Regions from separate parts of the Pseudoalteromonas sp. NZS100_1 genome, predicted to be linked through region 2. Evidence: predicted binding sites of a transcription regulator. Region 2 holds the regulator's gene; each other region holds the start of a gene.
The links. The regulator MetJ, encoded in region 2, represses methionine synthesis genes. The targets are predictions, from matches to a motif close to TAGACGTCTAGACGTCTA.

Region 1 (7,140 bases), on a different contig from region 2:
TAAACTTTTTGTAAATATATGATTATTTGGATAAGAACAGGTCTTTATTATTTTTCACCAGAACAATATTTATTAATGTCGTGTGACAAAAACAAAAAAGCGAGCTTAATTAAGCTCGCTTTTGTTTTAACGGACAGCTGTTCTATTTACTCCGGATCATACCCCAAGTTAGGCGATAGCCATCTTTCTGCCTCTGCGAGCGTCATATTAGTTCGTTTAGCGTAGTCTTCTACTTGATCGCGTTGTACCGCTGCTACTGCGTAGTACTTAGCTTCTGGGTGTGAAAAGTACCAACCTGAAACAGCAGCACCTGGCCACATGGCGTATGAGCTGGTTAACTGCATGCCAATGCGTTTTTCGGTGTCGAGCAACTGCCAAATTTTCTTTTTCTCGGTGTGCTCTGGGCACGCAGGGTAACCTGGCGCTGGGCGAATACCTTGGTAGTTTTCGCGTATTAGCTCATCGTTTGCTAGGTTTTCGTCTGGTGCAAAACCCCAATACTCTTTACGTACTTTTTCGTGTAGGTATTCTGCAAACGCTTCTGCGAGTCTGTCGGCAACCGCTTTAATCATTATTTTGTTGTAGTCGTCTTGCTGTGCGTCAAACGCATTTGCTAAGTCGTCCTCTTCTAAACCGCCTGTTACTGCAAACGCGCCAAAATAGTCTGGTGTGCCTTTGGGTGCTATGTAGTCGGCTAGGCAGTAGTTAGCAAAGTCGGTTTTTTCGGTTTGCTGACGTAAATGGCATGAAGTAGTTAACAGCGTTTTGCGTGTTTCGTCGGTGTATATTTCTATGTCGTCCCCAACGCGGTTAGCAGGGAATAAACCTATTACGCCAAGTGGTTGCAAACTGCCGGCTTTTTCAAGGTCGTCTAACATGTCGTTAGCGTCTTTAAATAAGCTTTGCGCTTGCTCGCCTACGACTTCATCGGTCATTATGCGCGGGTATTTACCGGCGATTGACCACGTCATAAAGTATGGCGTCCAATCTATGTATTTACGCAAAGTAGCGATTGATACGTTTTTAAACTCGATCACGCCAAGCTTTTTAGGCACTGGTGGCGTGTAGTTATCCCAATCGAGTTGTGCTGCGTTATCGCGTGCGCGCTGGATTGTAACAGGCTTAGAACGTGGTTTTTTACGCGCTTGTTGCTCGCGTACTTTTACATACTCGGCTTTTGTTTTTTCTAAAAAGGCAGGTTTTAGCTCTTTAGATAACAAGCTTGATACCACACCTACTGCACGGCTGGCGTTACTTACGTACACTACGCCCTTGTCGTACTGTGGCTCAATTTTAACGGCAGTATGCGCTTTAGAAGTAGTAGCGCCACCAATCATTAATGGGAGCTCAAAGCCACGGCGTTTCATTTCTTTTGCTACGTGCACCATTTCGTCAAGCGATGGGGTAATTAAGCCCGACAACCCAATAATATCGGCTTTTTCATCGATTGCGGTTTGCAGTATTTTATCGGCAGGTACCATTACACCTAAATCGATTACTTCATAGTTATTACATTGCAGTACAACACCCACAATATTTTTACCTATGTCGTGTACGTCACCTTTTACGGTCGCCATCACTATTTTACCGTTAGTTGAGCCTTCTTCTTTTTCAAGCTCAATGTAGGGGTCTAGGTAGGCTACGGCTCGCTTCATTACGCGCGCCGATTTAACAACTTGTGGTAAAAACATTTTTCCTGCGCCAAATAAGTCGCCTACTACGTTCATGCCGTCCATTAACGGCCCTTCAATTACGTGAATAGGTTTAGCTGCTGCGGCGCGGCATTCTTCGGTATCTTCATCTATAAAGGTAGTAATACCTTTAACAAGCGCGTGCTCAAGGCGTTTTGCAACAGGCCATGTGCGCCACTCTAAATCTTCTACTCGCTCGGCTTGCGCCATACCCGAGTATTTTGGTGCAAGCTCTACTAAACGCTCGCCTGCGCCTGAGTCGGTGTTAAGTATTACGTCTGTAACGGCTTTGCGTAACTCTTCTGGTATGTCGTCGTAAACGGCTAGTTGCCCTGCATTTACAATACCCATATCCATACCAGCTTGAATAGCGTGATATAAAAACACCGAGTGAATAGCCTCACGTACTGGGTTATTACCCCTAAACGAAAACGATACATTTGACACCCCGCCCGACACTTTACAGTGCGGTAAATTTTGCTTAATACGGCGCGTGCCTTCAATAAATTCTACGGCGTAGTTGTCGTGCTCTTCTATACCGGTGGCTACGGCAAATATATTTGGGTCGAAAATAATATCTTCTGGCGCAAAGCCAATGTCTTCTACCAATATTTTATAACTGCGCGCACATATTGCGAACTTACGGTCTGCCGTGTCGGCTTGCCCGTCGGTATCAAACGCCATTACAACAGCGGCTGCACCAAAGCGTTTTATTATTTTAGCTTGGCGAATAAACGGCTCTTCGCCCTCTTTTAGCGATATTGAGTTAACAATTGCCTTGCCTTGAATACACTTTAAGCCTGCTTCTATTACTTCCCATTTTGAAGAGTCAACCATAATCGGTACGCGAGAAATATCAGGCTCTGAGGCTATTAAGTTTAAAAACTTAACCATGGCGGCTTTTGAGTCCAACATGGCTTCGTCCATGTTTATATCAATAACCTGTGCGCCGTTTTCTACTTGTTCGCGGGCAACGGTTAGCGCGGCTTCAAAGTCTTCTTCCATGATTAAACGTTTAAACATGGCAGAACCCGTTACATTGGTACGTTCGCCGACATTAGTAAATACTGCTATTTGTTGGGTCATGCTGGCTCCTTAATTTAAGTTACAGGCTTCAAGGCCTGATAAACGCATGCGTACTTCAAGCTCTGGTAGTTGGCGTGGTTTAACGCCCGCTAAACCTTTTGCAAAAGCGCGAATATGCGCAGGCGTGGTGCCACAGCATCCGCCTACTATATTAATAAAGCCCGATTTACCCCAATCGATAATTTCGGTTGCCATATCGCCCGCTTCTAAGTCGTATTCACCAAACTCATTTGGTAAGCCTGCATTAGGGTGTACCGATGTAAAGGTTTCGCACACGCGCGATAACTCTTCTACATACTGGCGCAGTAAATCAGGACCAAGCGCGCAGTTTAAACCAATAGAAATAGGCTTAATATGGCGAATAGAATTATAAAATGCTTCGGTTGTTTGCCCCGAAAGCGTACGGCCAGAGGCGTCGGTAATAGTCCCCGAAATCATAACTGGTAATGTGCGCCCTGCTTGCTCAAAGGCTTCTTCAACGCCAAACGAGGCGGCTTTTGCATTAAGGGTGTCGAATATAGTTTCGATTAGTATTAAATCGGCGCCGCCTTCCATTAATGCAAGTGTTGATTCAATATACGCAGTAACCAGCTTATCAAAGGTGACATTTCGGTAACCCGGATCGTTTACGTCTGGCGAAATTGAACACGTTTTAGATGTCGGCCCTAAAACACCGGCTACGTAACGCGGTTTTTCTGGCGTTTTAGCACTAAATTCGTCGCACATTGCGCGTGCTAATTTAGCCGACTCTAGGTTTATTTCACGACTTAGGCTTGCCATGTCGTAATCTTCCATCGAAATAGTGGTCGAGTTAAACGTATTGGTTTCGATAATATCGGCGCCCGCTGATAAAAAACCACGATGAATATCAGTGATTAAATCGGGCTTGGTTAGGCTTAATAAATCGTTATTGCCTTTAATTAATACATGCCAGTCTTTAAAACGCTCTCCGCGATAGTCTTCTTCTTCTAGCTTATGATCTTGGATCATGGTGCCCATAGCGCCATCTAAAATTAAAATGCGTTCTTTTAATGCGGCGCTTATTTCGGCTTGCTTATTATTTGTAGGAGCGTTATTCGGCATAGTTGTTAGTCCTCACGTCTTGGCTAACTAAATTAATATCATACGGTGTGGTTTGGTACACGTAGTAATTTAACCAGTTCGAAAAAAGTAAAAAAGCATGGCTTTGCCACGTTTTTGAAGGTTGTTTGGTTGCATCATCATCCGGAAAGTAATTTTCGGGTTTTGGTGCATTAGGGCTTTTTTTACAATCGCGCTCGTATTCTGCTTTTAGCGAGTCGGCGTCGTACTCAGGATGACCGGTTATAAACACTTGGCTACCCGATTTATTTTTAAGTAAGTAAGCCCCTACTCGCTCAGAACCAGCCAGTACAACTAGCTCATCACAGGCGTTTATTTTATTTATATCAATGTGGCCGTAGCGTGAGTGCGGTACCAAAAAGGTGTCGTCGAATCCGCGAGTCAGTGCGCCGTGATCAAAGTAACATTGGTGGGTAAATACGCCACACAGTTTGTCGTCTTTTAAATCGCGCTTTAAATTGTAACGGTGATATAACGCTGCATGCGCTGCCCAGCACGAAAATAACGTAGAGGTAACGTGTTGCTCAGCCCAATCAATAATGACCTTTAGCTCATCCCAATACGCTACATCGTCGTATTCTAAATGGGCAAGTGGCGCACCGGTTACAATTAACGCATCGTAATTGTTGTCTTTAACCTCGGAAAAATAACGATAAAAAGTATCAAGATGCTCTTCTGAATTACTGCTACTGCGGTGAGTGTCGAGGCGCAGTAGTTCTACGTTTACTTGCAAAGGCGAGTTGGCAAGCAAGCGAATAAACTGTACTTCGGTTTCTACTTTATTAGGCATTAAGTTTAAAATAGCCAAACGCATTGGGCGTATTTCTTGCGTTTTTGCACGTGTTTTTGGCATTACAAATACGTTTTCTTGACGTAAACGTGCAATTGCCGGCAACTCGTCTTTTACTGTAATTGGCATACTTTACTCCTGCTCATAAAAACCGAAGCTTAATTATGAACTGAAAGTAAAAAATATCAACCTCTAGATGTATAGATGTCTAAATGAAATTTATTCATGATTTTATACTTTACTTACAAGCATGCTTTAGTGCTTTAAAACCCGCCATTCGTTGACTGTTTCACCTGTCAGCCACTACAATACAACATTGAAATTTTTATTATTATTTGAAGGCTTTCCTCCATGGTTTTACCTGATAAATTTATATTCTCGATGAGTCGAGTATCTAAGGTTGTGCCACCTAAGCGCACTATCTTAAAAGATATTTCGTTACATTTTTTTCCTGGCGCTAAAATTGGTGTGCTTGGTTTAAACGGTTCTGGTAAATCTACGTTACTACGTATTATGGCCGGTGTTGACCAAGATTTTGAAGGTGATGCACATCCTCAGCCTGGTACAAAAATTGGTTATTTACCGCAAGAGCCTGTTTTAGACGAAAGCAAAACAGTTCGTGAAATTGTTGAAGAAGCTGTTGGCGAAGTTAAACACGCACTTAAACGCCTTGACGAAGTGTATAACGAATACGCCATGGAAGACGCTGACTTTGACGCACTTGCAAAAGAGCAAGGCGAGCTTGAAGCTGTTATTCAGGCGCACGATGGTCACAACATTGATAACGTTTTAGAGCGTGCTGCTGATGCACTTCGTCTGCCAGAATGGGATGCTAAAATTGAGCACCTTTCAGGTGGTGAGCGTCGTCGTGTTGCTATATGTCGATTACTGCTTGAAAAACCAGACATGCTTATTCTCGATGAACCAACTAACCACTTGGATGCTGAGTCGGTTGCATGGTTAGAGCGCTTCTTACACGATTACGAAGGCACTGTTGTGGCGGTAACGCATGACCGTTACTTCCTTGATAATGTAGCTGGTTGGATATTAGAGCTTGACCGTGGTGAAGGTATTCCATGGGAAGGTAACTACTCTTCTTGGCTTGAACAAAAAGATGCGCGCTTACAGCAAGAACAAAAATCTGAAAAAGCACGTCAAAAATCAATTGCGCAAGAACTTGAATGGGTTCGTTCAAATCCTAAAGGTCGCCAAGCTAAGTCAAAAGCACGTATGGCTCAGTTTACTGAAATGCAGCAGTCTGATTACCAAAAACGTAACGAAACTAACGAGATGTTTATTCCACCTGGCCCGCGTTTAGGGGATCAAGTGCTTGAAGTAACTAATCTTCGTAAGAGTTTTGGCGATCGCGTTTTAATTGACGATTTAAGCTTTAGCATGCCAAAAGGTGCCATTGTGGGCATTATTGGTGCGAATGGCGCGGGTAAATCAACGCTGTTTAAAATGATCAGTGGTGAGCAAAAGCAAGACAGCGGTAGCATTACCGTTGGCGAAAGCGTACACCTTGCTACTGTTGATCAGTTCCGCGACGGTATGGACGAAAGCAAAACTGTTTTCCAAGAAATATCAGACGGTCAAGACGTACTAAAAATTGGTAACTTTGAGTTCCAAAGCCGTGCGTATGTAAGTCGCTTTAACTTTAAAGGTAACGATCAGCAAAAGTTTGTTAAAGACCTATCAGGTGGTGAGCGTAACCGTTTACACCTTGCTAAGTTATTAAAAGCTGGCGGCAATGTGTTACTACTCGATGAGCCAACCAATGACTTGGACGTTGAAACACTACGTGCACTAGAGAACGCTATTTTAGAGTTCCCTGGTTGTGTAATGTGTATCTCGCATGACCGTTGGTTCCTTGACCGTATTGCTACGCACATTTTAGATTACCGCGACGAAGGTCAAATTAACTTCTTTGATGGTAACTATACTGAATACGAAGAGTGGCTTAAAAAGACACTAGGTGCAGCAGCAACTGAACCTAAACGTATTAAGTACAAAAAAATTGGTTAATATTTACTGTAGCTAATTTATTACAGTAATACTAAGCCCTGCATTTATGCGGGGCTTTTTTATGCCACCAGCATTACAGGAGCATATCCTGCTAGCATGTAGAGAATTACCCGCTATGCTTAATTTATTATAAAAACAGTAAGGCTAAATTAGGTTATGCAAAATCGTCGTCAGTTTTCTCGTGTTTTATTTTCAACCGATGCACAAGTAATTTTTAATGATCACCAATACCCATGTAAATTACTTGATGTATCTTTACATGGCGCATTAATCACTAAATGTGATGCTTTTATTGGCAACCAAAATAGCCAAGCTGTTCTGCGTTTTTCGCTGCCTCAAAGCGAAATAGAAATAAAAATGGAGGTTGTGGTGTGCCATATAGAAGCGGATCATATTGGTTTAAAATGCCACCATATTGATATAGACAGCATTACTTATTTAAAGCGT
Region 2 (7,140 bases):
GTAAACGTTCGTTGTCGGTAAGTGCTGAGTGCCAAAGCATAATGGGTGTATCAGGAAAGCGGCGGCGAAAACGGTTTACGGTTTGTGGTGTTAGGCCGATTTCGGGCACGAGTACGAGGGCTTGCTCGCCACGTTTGAGTACTTCTTCTAGGCACTGTAAATACACTTCGGTTTTACCGCTGCCCGTTACGCCTTCTAATAAGAAGCTGCTAAAGCCAGTACTTTGATTTATAGCTGTGCAAGCAACCGCTTGTTCTTTATTAAGTACTGGTTTACTACCGACGGTTGGAGCAACACTTTGCCATTGGTTATCGTGCTCAATAGTTTGTGTTATGAGTTCTTTATCTATTAAGCTATCTATTGTTTTTTTACTAAAGCCCAGTGCTTTTAACTCAGTTAATGATGACTTACCTGATTGCGATAACTGCTTTAATAGGTTGAGCTGTGTTTTAGCTTTTAATGACGGTACTTTTGCACCTTTTTCTGTCAGGGCAACCATATTAATACTGGTTTTATCAGGCGATTCACCTTGGCGAAGTGCACCAGGTAGCGCTATATGAATAGTTTCGCCTAATGGATAGCAATAATAGCGGGCAGTAAAGCTAAGGAGTTCTAAATGCTGGGCACTTAAAATAGGGGCGTCGTCTATTACCTCTATAATATTTTTAATTTTATTTAAAGGGACGTCGGTACTGCTTTTAATACCCAAAACAACCGCTACTTTTTTTTGATTACCAAAAGGTACCAAAACTCGCATGCCAGGTAGTAAGGGAATTGATAAGCCACTGAGCTGTTCTTCTATTTTATAATCAAAGGTGCGTGGAAGCGGGACTTTAATAGCAACTTCAACAAAACTCATAACAACTCAACCCGTAAAATTAATGCTGTAATGTACTAAAAATAACGCTAAAAACCTACTAGCAATAGTGCTTGAGAAAGAGATTGTTCACTTTTTTGGCAAAAATATAAATAAATACTTGTGTGGGGGGAGGTTGTTGGATAAAATCCGCCACCAACAAATTTGTTTTAACGACGTATGGTGCCAAACTCCGGGTTTGGAGAGCGATGCGGCCTTAACTAGAGGTTCCTATGAAAGAAGGTATTCACCCTAAGTACGAAGTAATTTCTGCAACATGTTCATGTGGAAATAAATTCGAAACTAGCTCAACTCTTTGTAAAGACATTCACTTAGACGTATGTTCTGCGTGTCACCCGTTTTACACTGGTAAGCAAAAAGTTTTAGACACTGGCGGACGTGTTGATCGCTTCAACAAGCGCTTTGGTGCACTTGCCAGCAAGAAGTAATTATTGCTGTTTAGTTAAAAAAAGCACCTTAGGGTGCTTTTTTTGTGCCTAAAATTTGTTATTTATTATCTTAAACTAACCTACATAAATCTTTGAGCAATTTAACGAATTAAATTGCACTATAACGTCGTTAAAAAATTTTTATTTAGAACAACTAGATACAAAAATTTTTGCCTAGTTCTAGCGTAATTTTCTTAACGTTAAATAGACCCCATATATAAGCAGATTGGTATTATTTCGTTGATTTTAACTATCCCCTCCTTTTGCATAACTATTTCCTATTCTTATTCTGAGTATGCATAATCCTTTACAGACAAATCGATAGATATTCTCTATATTTTAAATAGTACAATTTTTAACTAGGTTGATAAAAGTATCTAACGTGGGCTTATCTGTTTTTAAAGTAGGGTAGTAGGCTGTTATTCTAAGTTTATGCTGATACTTTAAGTATACATTTTATAAGATTTTGATAGGCATAAAAGCACCTTAAAACTTACTTTTTAGGTGAATTTTTATTTATTAAATGTTGATATAATCCTGCAAAGTTACTGAAAAACCTCTTAAAATTATAGGATATAGCATATAACAGGATAGACCTGATATTGCTTGGAATTTAAAAATAATAAGGGTATCGTACCCCAAGACTCCATCTCTCACTTTAACTTAAATTGCAGGATACCATCGCGTTATGTCTGACTTTCGTGAACAAGCACTACATTACCACTCACATCCCGTACCAGGTAAAATTAGCATTGAGCTTACAAAACCAGCTGAAACGGCTCATGATCTTGCACTTGCGTATAGCCCAGGTGTTGCCGAACCTGTACGTGAAATAGCTGCAGATCCTGCAAATGCTTATAAATATACGGGTAAAGGTAACATGGTTGCGGTTATTACTAATGGTACTGCAATTCTAGGCCTTGGTAATTTAGGTCCTTTAGCGTCTAAGCCTGTAATGGAAGGTAAAGCGCTATTGTTTAAACGTTTTGCAGGGCTTGATTCTATCGATATTGAAGTTAAGCACAAAACAACAGAAGACTTTATTAATACGGTTGCCAATATTGCCGACACATTCGGTGGTATTAACCTTGAAGATATTAAAGCACCAGAGTGTTTTGAAATTGAAAAAGCATTAATAGAGCGTTGTAGCATTCCTGTTTTTCATGATGATCAACACGGTACTGCCATTGTAACGGCTGCTGGTATGTTAAATGCGCTAGAAGTACAAGGTAAGTCAATTGAAGATGCAATTATTGTATGTTTAGGTGCAGGCGCTGCCGCTGTTGCGTGTATGGAGCTGTTAATTAAGTGTGGTGCACTGCGTGAACACATTTATATGCTTGACCGCAAAGGTGTTATTCATACCCGCCGCGATGACTTAAATGAATATAAACAGCTTTTTGCTAACAATACCGATAAGCGTACATTGCAAGATGTAATTGCAGATGCTGATGTGTTTGTGGGTGTTTCTGGTCCTAACTTATTAGCGGCTGAAGATTTAAAGCTAATGGCTGCAAAACCAGTTGTGTTTGCATGTTCAAACCCAGATCCTGAGATTGATCCTGCACTTGCGCACGGCGCACGCAACGATTTAATCATGGCAACAGGGCGCTCTGATTACCCTAACCAAGTTAATAATGTTTTATGTTTCCCGTTTATTTTCCGTGGTGCACTTGATGTACGTGCAAGTGCTATTAACGATGAAATGAAAATTGCTGCAGTAGATGCTATTCGAAGTATTGCCAAAGAGCCAGTACCTGCAGAAGTTTTAAAAGCCGCTGGAGTAGATAAACTAGAATTTGGTGCGCAGTATATTATTCCAAAACCAATGGATCCACGTTTACTGCCGCGTATAGCAAGAGCTGTTGCACTTGCTGCTATTGAGTCAGGTGTTGCACAAATTGAGCTACCTGAAAACTATATGCAGTAAATCTATACAGTAGAGCTATGCAATAAAATTTAGACATAAAAAAACCTCAGTAATTACTGAGGTTTTTTTGTCTTTGTAATATTTATTCTTCGTTTAAAACGGGTACTTCTAGACCCATTTCTTGCATTATTTTTTTAACTTCTTCTGGTACTTTTTCGGCGTTATCTTTACGTAAGTCATCGTCATTTGGTAAAGGTTGGCCAGTAAAAGCATGCAAAAATGCCTCACATAGCAATTCACTATTTGTAGCATGGCGAAGGTTATTGATTTGACGACGTGTACGTTCGTCAGTTAATACCTTTAATACATTTAGCGGGATCGAAACGGTGATCTTTTTAACTTGCTCTGATTTTTTACCGTGTTCTGCGTATGGGTGAATATACTCACCATTCCATTTAGCCATAAGATGTATCGTTGCCTCAGATTATTAATTTCTCACACGGTATAAAAAGCGTGTAAATATGCGTGAAATTCTATCGATTTAAAAAAGATAGTCAAATAATAGATACCGATCTATCTTAATAAGCCTATTGTAGGTGTAAAGATAAGCACACTTTTGTGAGCTAAAATGTGTTATTCGCAGAAGCCCCTTCTACTTTTAGCCATCTAGAGCTTTAAAATACTTTGACTTATCAAAACGGATAACTTACTCTTTTAGACGTCTAAACATCCAAATTAATCAGGTGACGAATATGAGCGAAAAAAACAAAGCGACCATTGCTGTACGTAACGGCGTTGATGCTGATAAACATCATGGTGCGGTGGTACCGCCAATTTATTTATCGACTACTTATTCGTTTGCCGACTTTGATACTAAGCGTGAGTATGATTATGGTCGTAGCGGTAATCCTAATCGTGATATTTTAGCTGAGACGCTTGCTAAGCTTGAAGGTGGCGCTCGTGGCATAATTACAGCTACAGGCATGGCTGCCGTGCATTTAGCTACTCAGCTACTTAATAGTGACGATACGTTAGTAATTCCACATGATTGTTATGGTGGCAGCTATCGTTTATTTACATCTTTACAAAAACGCGGACTACTAAAGCTCGAAATATTAGATTTAACAAAAGAAGAAAGCCTTCAACAAATTTTAGTAATTAAACCTAAGCTTATTTGGATAGAAACCCCAAGTAACCCAGTACTTCGTTTAACAGATATTAAAGCGGTGACCGATGTTGCAAAGCAATGCGGTGCATTGGTGGCTGCAGATAACACGTTTTTGTCGCCTGCTTTACAAAATCCTCTTAAGTTTGGTGTAGATATTGTGGTGCATTCAACCACTAAATACATTAACGGACACTCAGATGTAGTAGGCGGCGCTGTTATTGCCGCAACACAAGAGTTAGGCGATGAGCTTGCTTGGTGGGCTAATAACATTGGTATTACGGGTGCGCCTTTTGATAGCTATTTAACGCTTCGTGGTTTACGTACTTTAAATGTGCGCCTAAGGCAGCATCAAGAAAATGCACTGGCAATAGCTAAGTATCTTGAAAGCTCTGAATATGTAAGCCAAGTTTACTACCCAGGTCTTGAGTCACATCCTCAACATGAGCTGGCTAAAGCACAGCAACTTGGTTTTGGTGGCATGGTGAGTTTTGATATTAAAGGCGATATAAACGACGCTGCGGCATTTTTAACTAGCCTTAAAACGTTTAGTTTAGCTGAGTCACTAGGTGGCGTAGAGAGCTTAATTTGTCACCCTGCAACTATGACGCACGCAGGTATGGAGGCAACAGCACGTTTAGAAGCGGGTGTGGGCGATACGCTTATTCGTATTTCGGTAGGTATTGAAGATATACACGATTTAGTCGCTGATTTTGAACGAGTGTTTGAACTTGTAAAACCAGGGCAAAATAAAAATGTTGGCCGTGTAGGCAAAGGAGCAGGCACTCCTGGTGGTAACGTTAAATTAAGTGCAGCCCGTCCGGCGCTTTGGTAAGTAATACCAATCCGCAATAATACCTAATCAATTTGAGGGATTAAACCGCACGCTAACTTCGTTAAAAATTTCTCATATAGAACAACTAAACAACGAAATTTTTGCCTTGTTATCGACACGGTTTTCTTATCCTCAAAATAGACAACTTAATTAAGCGAATTGGTATAAATATGGTCAATTGTGTACATAAATTTGGTGGTTCAAGCTTAAGCTCAAGTGAGCGCTATCAAAGCGTAGCTAAAATAATTATTGGGCATACTCAGACGGGCGACTGTGTTGTGGTATCGGCTGCGGGTAAGACAACCGATACGCTAGTATTACTTTGGCAAAGCTATCAAAAACAAGATACTCAAGCAGTCGCTGATATTTTACTGCAGTTAAATAACCATCAAAGTGATTTAATAGAGCAGCTATTAGAAGCCGATTTAAAACGAAGTGCACTTAAAACACTAAGTATCGAACTTAGCTATATTGCAGAACTTGCTCAAGCTGAGCAGCTAAAAGAGGCTGCATTGCTTGCACATGGCGAACTGTGGTCAGCACGTTTACTCGCTACTTATTTACAGCAGCTAAATATTGAGGCATGCGCTCAAGATGCACGTACTCTTTTTACCTTAAATGATGGCGAATTAATGCATGCGCAAAATGCGCAGCAATGTGGGCAGTTAATTTTGCCTAATAAAATAAATATTGTTACTGGGTTTATTGCCGCAGATATCAAAGGCGAGACAGTAACGCTTGGCCGAAATGGCAGTGACTACAGTGCAACACTACTTGCAAATTATTGCCATGCTAAGCAAGTATGTATTTGGACTGATACACAGGGGGTGTATAGCACTGATCCTCGCAAGGTACAAAAAGCGATTAAGTACGGCAAAATTTGCCGTGGACAGGCTAATTTATTAGCTCGTTTGGGTAACCCTGTATTACATGCAAAAACACTATCGCCACTTAAAAACACAGATATTAAGCTAGCTGTTCGCAGTAGTTTTGACGTACAAGCAAGTCCAACAGATATAGTAAAAGAAGGTTCAGCGAAGAAAAAGCGCTTTATAACCACGTTGCAAAATGTTGACCTATTAATGGTTGAAGGGTTAAGTGAAGGTGAGGTTGCAAGTGTTAGTCAGCTTATTCAGCATAGCCTTCATCACTTTAACCATAATGGTGAAGTGTATTTAGTAGTACCGGCTGCACAAACATATCAAGTTATTAATTACTTTGCGGGTAGGGCAAATATTAGCGAGTCAAATTTAAACGGTTGTGCAATTGTAGCGCTTGAGCAAGACGTTAATACATTAAGCTTACAAGCATTAGATTTATTAAAACTCCACAGCATAAAACCTCGTTTTGTCCATCAAGATACTGGCTATGCTTTATTGCTTACCGATCAATTTATAGATAGTGATATACAAAGTGACTTACACGATAAGCTAATTAATAAAGGCCAAGAAATCGCAATTATAGTTGCGGGGCTTGGTAACGTTGGCGACGTTTTCATTAAACAGTTATCGGCACAATTTGAGCGTTTATCGGATGACTTTAGTATTAAATTAGTCGGTCTAATTCGCTCTAAAAAAATGCTGTTTAATGCAAGTGGTATTAATACACAGCAATGGAAAACTCAATGGCAGCATGAGGCAAATAGCTATCAATCTGCAGATTTACTGAATGCTATAAATGAGCTCGATTACGAGCATAAAATTGTAATTGATATTACCGCAAGTGAACAATTTAGCTTGTTATATCCAGACTTTGTAGATAGAAACTGTCATTTAATTAGTGCTAATAAATACGCTGGAACAGCACCTACTACTTGGTATAAAGCACTTCGTAGTAATATTAAAGAACGTAATTTACATTGGCGATATAACACCAGTGTAGGCGCTGGCTTACCTATTAACTTTGCTTTGGCTGATTTGCAAAATAGTGGCGATAAAATAACACGTATAGAAGGTGTTTTCTCAG
Region 3 (7,140 bases), on a different contig from region 2:
GAACCACCAATGTGCGGCGTTAAAATAACATTGTCGAATTGGCGCAGTGGCGATACAAATTCTTCATCGTTAGATTTTGGCTCAGTAGGGAACACATCGATTGCTGCACCACTTAGTTTTTTCTCTGTTAGTGCTTCTGCAAGTGCATCAATATCAACAACAGTTCCGCGTGAAGCGTTGATCAAAATAGATCCCTGCTTCATAACAGCAAGTTCTGCACTACCAATAAGATTTTTAGTTTGCGGTGTTTCTGGTACGTGTAAACTAATAATATCAGAGCGTTGTAACAGCTGAGTTAGGTTGTGAACTTGTTTTGCATTACCGAGTGATAATTTATCTTCGATATCGTAAAACTCCACATTCATACCGATATTTTCAGCCATAATACCTAGCTGAGTACCAATGTGACCGTAGCCAATAATACCTAATGTTTTACCACGTGCTTCAAACGAACCATTTGCTGTTTTTAACCAGCCACCACGATGAGCCGCTGCATTACGCTCTGGAATACCGCGTAATAAAAGTAGGATTTCACCAAGTACAAGTTCAGCAACTGAACGAGTATTAGAAAATGGTGCGTTAAATACAGCAATACCGCGTTCGCGTGCTGCATCTAAATCAACTTGGTTTGTACCAATACAAAAACACCCAACAGCAACTAGCTTGTCAGCTGAGTCTAATACGGCTTGGTTAATATGAGTACGAGAACGAAGTCCTACAAAGTGAACATCTTTAATGCGCTCTTTTAATTCGTCCTCAGGTAAGGATGTTTTAACGTAGTCGATATTGCTGTAACCGTTACGTTTTAGCGTTTCAACAGCGCTTTGGTGAACACCTTCAAGCAAGAGAATTTTAATTTTGTCTTTTGCTAACGATACCTTACTCATAACCTCATCCTATTTAATTTGTGGCCCATTTTTAGTACCGATAATCACTTTATCAGCACCACGCATTGCAAATAGGCCGTTGGTAACTACGCCAACAATTGAATTTATTTGTGCTTCAAGTTGTTTAGCATTGGTAATTTTTAAGTTAAATACATCTAATATAACGTTACCGTTATCGGTAACTACGCCTTGGCGATAAACGGGGTCACCACCAAGCTTTAATAATTCTCGTGCAACGTAGCTGCGAGCCATTGGAATAACTTCTACCGGAAGCGGAAAATCGCCTAATGTTTTTACTAATTTGGTGTCATCTACAATGCACACAAATTGTTTAGCTACAGCGGCTACTATTTTTTCGCGAGTGAGGGCTGCACCGCCACCTTTAATCATTTCGTTTTGAGCATTTATTTCGTCAGCGCCATCAACGTATACATCTAAAGCAGCAACATTATTAAGCTCAAATACTTCAATACCTAACGCTTGTAGGCGCGCAGTTGAAGCTTCTGAGCTAGATACAGCGCCTACAATAGTGTCTTTTACTGAGCCAAGAGCATCAATAAAATGGTTAACAGTAGAACCTGTACCTACGCCTACAATGGTGTTTTCTTTTACAAACTCGAGTGCTGCCCAAGCAGCTGCTTTTTTTAATTCGTCTTGTGTCATTGCTTTGTGCTCATGTATGTCAGAAATATGCGGTTAGTAACCAAAATTAAATGTTACCAACAGTATGTTTTATCTGGGGTGATAATGGTTTTAAGTGGTACGTCCCACGACTCGATTGGTAGAACATCAACTTTTTGGCATTCATGTGCAAGGCCAATTAGTTGCGGTTTTTGCCAATTTTGTTCATGTAAACGTGCCAATGTTCTGTCGTAAAACCCACCTCCCATTCCTAGGCGATTACCTTGTTTGTCAAATGCAACTAATGGCATAAGGAGGTAATCAAGCACTGGTAATGGGCATATTTGAGAGCAGTTCAGCTTAGGCTCCAAGATACCATAGCGATTTGCTCTCATGGGTGAGTTTTTCTCATAGCGCTGAAATAGTAAATTAGCGCCATTAAATGGGTGTATTATAGGGAGGTAAACAGCATGGTTTAAACTCCATAATTCTTTAATTAACAATGAGGTGTCTAGCTCTCCATCATTACTTAAATAAATGGCAATATGCTTTGAATTCGTTGTTTTTTCGCTTTTTAAATGTTGAATAAAATTCATTTTTAGCGATTGAGCAGCAATTATTTGCTGATTATTTGACAAATTATTACGGGTGTTACGAATTTTAGCTCTTGTTTTTGCGCGTTTATTGCTCATTAAATTAATTAGCCATTCTTAAAAAGAGAATAAATCGGGAAAAATTAAAAAAACAGCCAGTACGATTAGCAAAATGGTGGCAGTTGCAATCAATGAATATAAAAGTAAGTTACTGCGTTTTTTAGGAGGCGCTAAGTCATCATCTAGCATTAGGTCGTCATCTTGCCATTCGTCAATATTTTCGTCTGGTGCTTTTAATTGAGTGTCAGGAAGTCGTTGCTCTAACTCGTCTAACTTTTCTTCAAGGCGAATTAAGCTGCTAGTGATGTAATCGAGTGCATCAAAAATACGTTCGTCACGTTGGTTGTTATTTGCAGCAGGGTTTGAGCCATTTTGAATGATGTTTGAAACAGCTTGAAGCTTACTTTTAATGCCTAAGCTTGCTAGTAATTTAGCCTGTTTTAACGCTTTGTCTTTATCGCTTGGTGCAAACAGTGGCTTACCTTTAAAAAAAAGAGCTACTTTTTCGTCTGAAGTTTTTAATTTTGCAGCTAAATTTGTACATGCTGTTTTTATGTCAACGCTATCGGCAAGTCCTGCAAATATAACGCGAAAGTTATCGGCCATTTAACTGTCCCTAAAGCTTTTATAATGAAATGAGTATATACCTAAAGTACAAAAGAATTCGAGGTCGATTTAATAGTTATTTTGTAGACGCGCTACAAACAATATAGCGAATAAGTTTTAGATGCAAAAACGGCCCTTAAAAGGGCCGTTTTTAATTTACTACAACAATTTTGGCTTAAAGGCCAGCAGCTGCGCGAAGTGCGTCTGCTTTATCTGTACGTTCCCATGGGAATTCGTCACGACCAAAGTGGCCGTAAGCCGCTGTAGGAAGGTAGATAGGGCGCTCTAAATCAAGCATTTGAATTAAGCCGTAAGGGCGCAGGTCAAAATGTTCACGAATAAGCTCGATTAAACGGCTTTCTTCTAGCTTGCTTGTACCAAACGTTTCAACGCTGATAGAAGTAGGCTCTGCAACACCAATTGCGTAAGAAACTTGCAGCTCACACTTGTCAGCAAGACCAGCAGCAACAATGTTTTTAGCAACGTAACGTGCAGCGTATGCAGCACTACGGTCAACTTTTGATGGATCTTTACCAGAGAATGCACCACCACCGTGACGAGCCATACCACCGTATGTATCTACAATGATTTTACGACCAGTTAAACCACAATCGCCCATTGGTCCGCCAATTACAAAGCGACCTGTTGGGTTAATGAAAAACTTAGTTGCACTTGTAATAAGTTCTGCAGGAAGTACCGGCTTGATGATTGTTTCCATCACCGCTTCTACTAAATCTTTTTGTGAAATATCTTCGCTGTGCTGAGTAGAAAGTACTACAGCATCAATACCTACTGGTTTGCCATTTTCGTATGCAAAAGTAACTTGAGATTTTGCATCTGGGCGTAACCAGTTAAGCTCGCCGCTTTTACGAACCTCAGCTTGGCGCTGAACTAAACGGTGTGAGTAAGTAATTGGAGCAGGCATTAGTACTTCTGTCTCGTTACATGCGTAACCAAACATTAAGCCTTGGTCGCCAGCGCCTTGTTCTTCTGGGCTAGTACGGTCAACACCTTGGTTAATGTCAGGAGACTGTTTACCAATAGTGTTTAAAATTGCACACGAGTCTGCATCGAAACCCATGTCTGAATTTGTGTAGCCAATGTCACGAATTGTTTTACGTGTAATTTCTTCGATATCAACCCATGCGCTAGTAGTGATTTCACCACCAACCATAACCATACCGGTTTTTACGTAAGTTTCGCATGCAACACGGGCATGAGAGTCTTGCTCTAGGATAGCATCAAGTACCGCATCAGAGATTTGATCGGCGATTTTATCCGGATGACCTTCAGAAACTGATTCAGAAGTAAATAAATGTTTTGCCATTGTAATTCTGCTCACAAATATTGCGCTTCACAAACGTCGGTATTAGCGCTAAAAAATTAAGGGGCGTATTTTATCGAAAACAAAACACCTTGCATAGTGTTTTTACGCCTAGACGTCTAAATAAAATGTATAATAACTTTTTGGTCTTAAAAAATATTCATAATGCCTCATTTTTATGGGGTTTTTAATTGCACACAGCCCCCACAATAAGTAAGAATGGTGCCATAAAAGCTCTTAAGTGACTTATGAGCATAAACGATTACATAAATACCCGCGCAAATACACATAAAGGTAGGAGAATTCATGCCATCTCGCAAAGAACTTGCAAATGCTATTCGCGTCTTGTCAATGGACGCAGTACAAAAGGCCAAATCTGGTCACCCTGGAGCCCCTATGGGCATGGCCGATATCGCAGAAGTACTATGGCGCGATTATCTAAAGCATAACCCAACAAATCCAGAGTGGGCTGACCGTGACAGATTTATTCTTTCAAACGGCCACGGTTCAATGCTTATCTATTCTCTATTGCACCTAAGTGGTTACGATTTACCATTGGACGAAATTAAAAACTTCCGTCAAATGCATTCTAAAACACCAGGTCACCCTGAATACGGTTATGCACCAGGAATCGAAACTACTACGGGTCCATTAGGTCAAGGGATCACAAATGCCGTAGGTATGGCAATTGCTGAAAAGGCGCTAGCTGCACAGTTTAACCGTGAAGGTCACGATATTGTTGATCACTTTACCTATGCATTTATGGGCGACGGTTGCCTAATGGAAGGTATTTCTCATGAAGCGGGTTCACTTGCTGGCACATTAGGCCTTGGTAAACTTGTTGCATTTTGGGATGACAACGGCATTTCTATCGATGGTGAAGTAGAAGGTTGGTTTACAGATGACACGCCAGCTCGTTTTAAAGCCTACGGTTGGCATGTAATTAGTGGTGTTGATGGTCACGACAGCGATGCTATAAGTGCTGCAATTAGCGAAGCAAAAAGCGTTACCGATAAACCTTCACTAATTTGTTGTAAAACAATTATTGGTTACGGCTCACCTAATAAATCTGGTAGCCACGATTGTCACGGTGCACCACTAGGTGATGACGAAATTAAAGCGTCTCGCGAATTCTTAGGTTGGACTGGCGATGCGTTCGAAATTCCTGATGATATTTACGCACAATGGGATAGCAAAGAAAAAGGTCAACAGCTTGAATCAAGCTGGGACGAAAAATTTGCAGCATACGCAAAAGCATACCCAGAGCTTGCAGCTGAATATAAGCGTCGTATTAATAACGAACTGCCTGGCGATTGGGCTGAAAAATCTCAAGCGTATATTGAGCAATTACAAGCAAACCCAGCAAACCCAGCGTCTCGTAAAGCGTCGCAAAATGCATTAAATGCGTTTGGTCCGTTATTACCAGAATTTATGGGTGGCTCAGCCGATTTAGCTGGCTCAAACTTAACAATTTGGGATGGCTCTAAAGGTTTAACACGCGATGATGCAAGCGGTAACTACATTTATTACGGTGTGCGTGAGTTTGGTATGTCAGCAATTATGAATGGTATTGCCCTTCATAAAGGCTTTATTCCTTACGGTGCTACGTTCTTAATGTTTGTTGAATATGCAAAAAATGCCGTACGTATGGCTGCATTAATGAAGCAACCAAGCATTTTTGTATACACGCACGATTCAATTGGTTTAGGTGAAGATGGTCCAACTCACCAACCAGTAGAGCAAATTGCAAGCATGCGTTTAACGCCTAACTTATACAACTGGCGCCCGTGTGACCAAGTTGAGTCGGCAATTGCATGGCAACAAGCTATTGAGCGTAAAGACGGTCCTACATCGTTAATCTTTACTCGCCAAGGTCTTGAGCAACAAGCGCGTGACGCACAGCAATTAAGTGACGTTAAAAAGGGTGGTTACATCCTTAGCTGTGACGGCAATCCAGAGATTATCTTTATTGCGACGGGCTCTGAAGTGCAACTAGCACAAGATTCAGCAAGCGAACTACGCAGCCAAGGTAAAAAGGTACGTGTTGTATCTATGCCTTGTACTGATGCCTTTGAAACGCAAAGCGCAGCATACAAAGAAAGCGTATTACCGGCATCAGTTTCACGCCGCGTAGCAGTAGAAGCTGGTATTGCTGACTACTGGTACAAGTACGTTGGTTTAAACGGCGCAGTAGTAGGTATGACTACCTTTGGTGAGTCAGCACCTGCAGGCGAACTGTTTGAGCACTTTGGTTTTACAGTGGCAAACATTGTAAGCAAAGCAAACGAGCTTTTTTAATCGATTGCTTTAATATTTAAAAGCCCGCTCTGTTTAAAACAGGGCGGGCTTTTTTGTTTGAATAACTGTAAAAGCGTTGCTTTAAAACGCCAGCAAGCTGGGCGTCTACAGGGAGTTTAGCTTTGAGTGGTAGGCGAAGAGTTTGCTCACGTGGGAAGGCAGCTTCTAATTTATTTAATATTACCCAAAGGGCTGCTTTGAATACTTTAAGTGAGTAACTTTCAATACGCTTCTCTTGCAAGCTATTTACCTATCAGGCAAGGTAGTGCGATAAAATTTATAAATAAAAATCTTAAATTAATAGCAGGAGCTAAAAATGCCAAAGTTCGATAACGTAAGTGTAGTAAAAAAAGCCAATGTATATTTTGACGGAAAAGTATCAAGCCGTACCGTTATTTTAGGTGATGGCGAAGCGAAAACGTTAGGCTTTATGCAACCAGGTGAGTTTGTTTTTGATACAAACCAAAAAGAATGCATGGAGCTTTTAGCTGGCCAATGGGATATTTTATTACCAGGCGCGAGCGAATGGAAAACATTTAATGCAGGTGAATCGTTTAATGTAGATGCAAACGTAAGCTTTAAAGTAAAAGTATCTGACTTTGCTGATTACTGTTGTTCGTACACAGATTAATCAATCAGAGCTTAAATTAAGTAGACGTCTGAAAGCCCATGCAATGTGGGCTTTGCATAAACTTTGCGCAACACATGATTTAAATCACCAAAAGCCGTAAATAACCCTCAAATATCTCTC

Region 1: metA (homoserine O-succinyltransferase) is a predicted target of MetJ. The motif match lies at 4,862-4,879, and genes of this name have one in related genera.
Region 3: metK (methionine adenosyltransferase) is a predicted target of MetJ. The motif match lies at 4,196-4,213, and genes of this name have one in related genera.

What each region holds. Positions count from the first base shown of each region.
Region 1 covers NZ_JADYXN010000029.1:45,403-52,542, reverse strand. Annotated here, with positions in the region: gene metH (methionine synthase) at 147-2,777, opposite strand; gene I6F66_RS16830 (homocysteine S-methyltransferase family protein) at 2,787-3,860, opposite strand; gene metA (homoserine O-succinyltransferase) at 3,850-4,797, opposite strand; gene ettA (energy-dependent translational throttle protein EttA) at 5,020-6,693, shown strand; gene I6F66_RS16815 (PilZ domain-containing protein) at 6,850-7,140, shown strand, end outside.
Region 2 covers NZ_JADYXN010000006.1:143,553-150,692, reverse strand. Annotated here, with positions in the region: gene priA (primosomal protein N') at 1-859, opposite strand, end outside; gene rpmE (50S ribosomal protein L31) at 1,090-1,305, shown strand; gene I6F66_RS06295 (malic enzyme-like NAD(P)-binding protein) at 1,994-3,235, shown strand; gene metJ (met regulon transcriptional regulator MetJ) at 3,318-3,638, opposite strand; gene metB (cystathionine gamma-synthase) at 3,928-5,175, shown strand; gene metL (bifunctional aspartate kinase/homoserine dehydrogenase II) at 5,346-7,140, shown strand, end outside.
Region 3 covers NZ_JADYXN010000016.1:49,380-56,519, reverse strand. Annotated here, with positions in the region: gene serA (phosphoglycerate dehydrogenase) at 1-887, opposite strand, end outside; gene rpiA (ribose-5-phosphate isomerase RpiA) at 897-1,550, opposite strand; gene I6F66_RS12090 (5-formyltetrahydrofolate cyclo-ligase) at 1,604-2,200, opposite strand; gene I6F66_RS12085 (hypothetical protein) at 2,219-2,767, opposite strand; gene metK (methionine adenosyltransferase) at 2,943-4,094, opposite strand; gene tkt (transketolase) at 4,398-6,389, shown strand; gene I6F66_RS12070 (hypothetical protein) at 6,406-6,630, opposite strand; gene I6F66_RS12065 (pyrimidine/purine nucleoside phosphorylase) at 6,706-7,020, shown strand.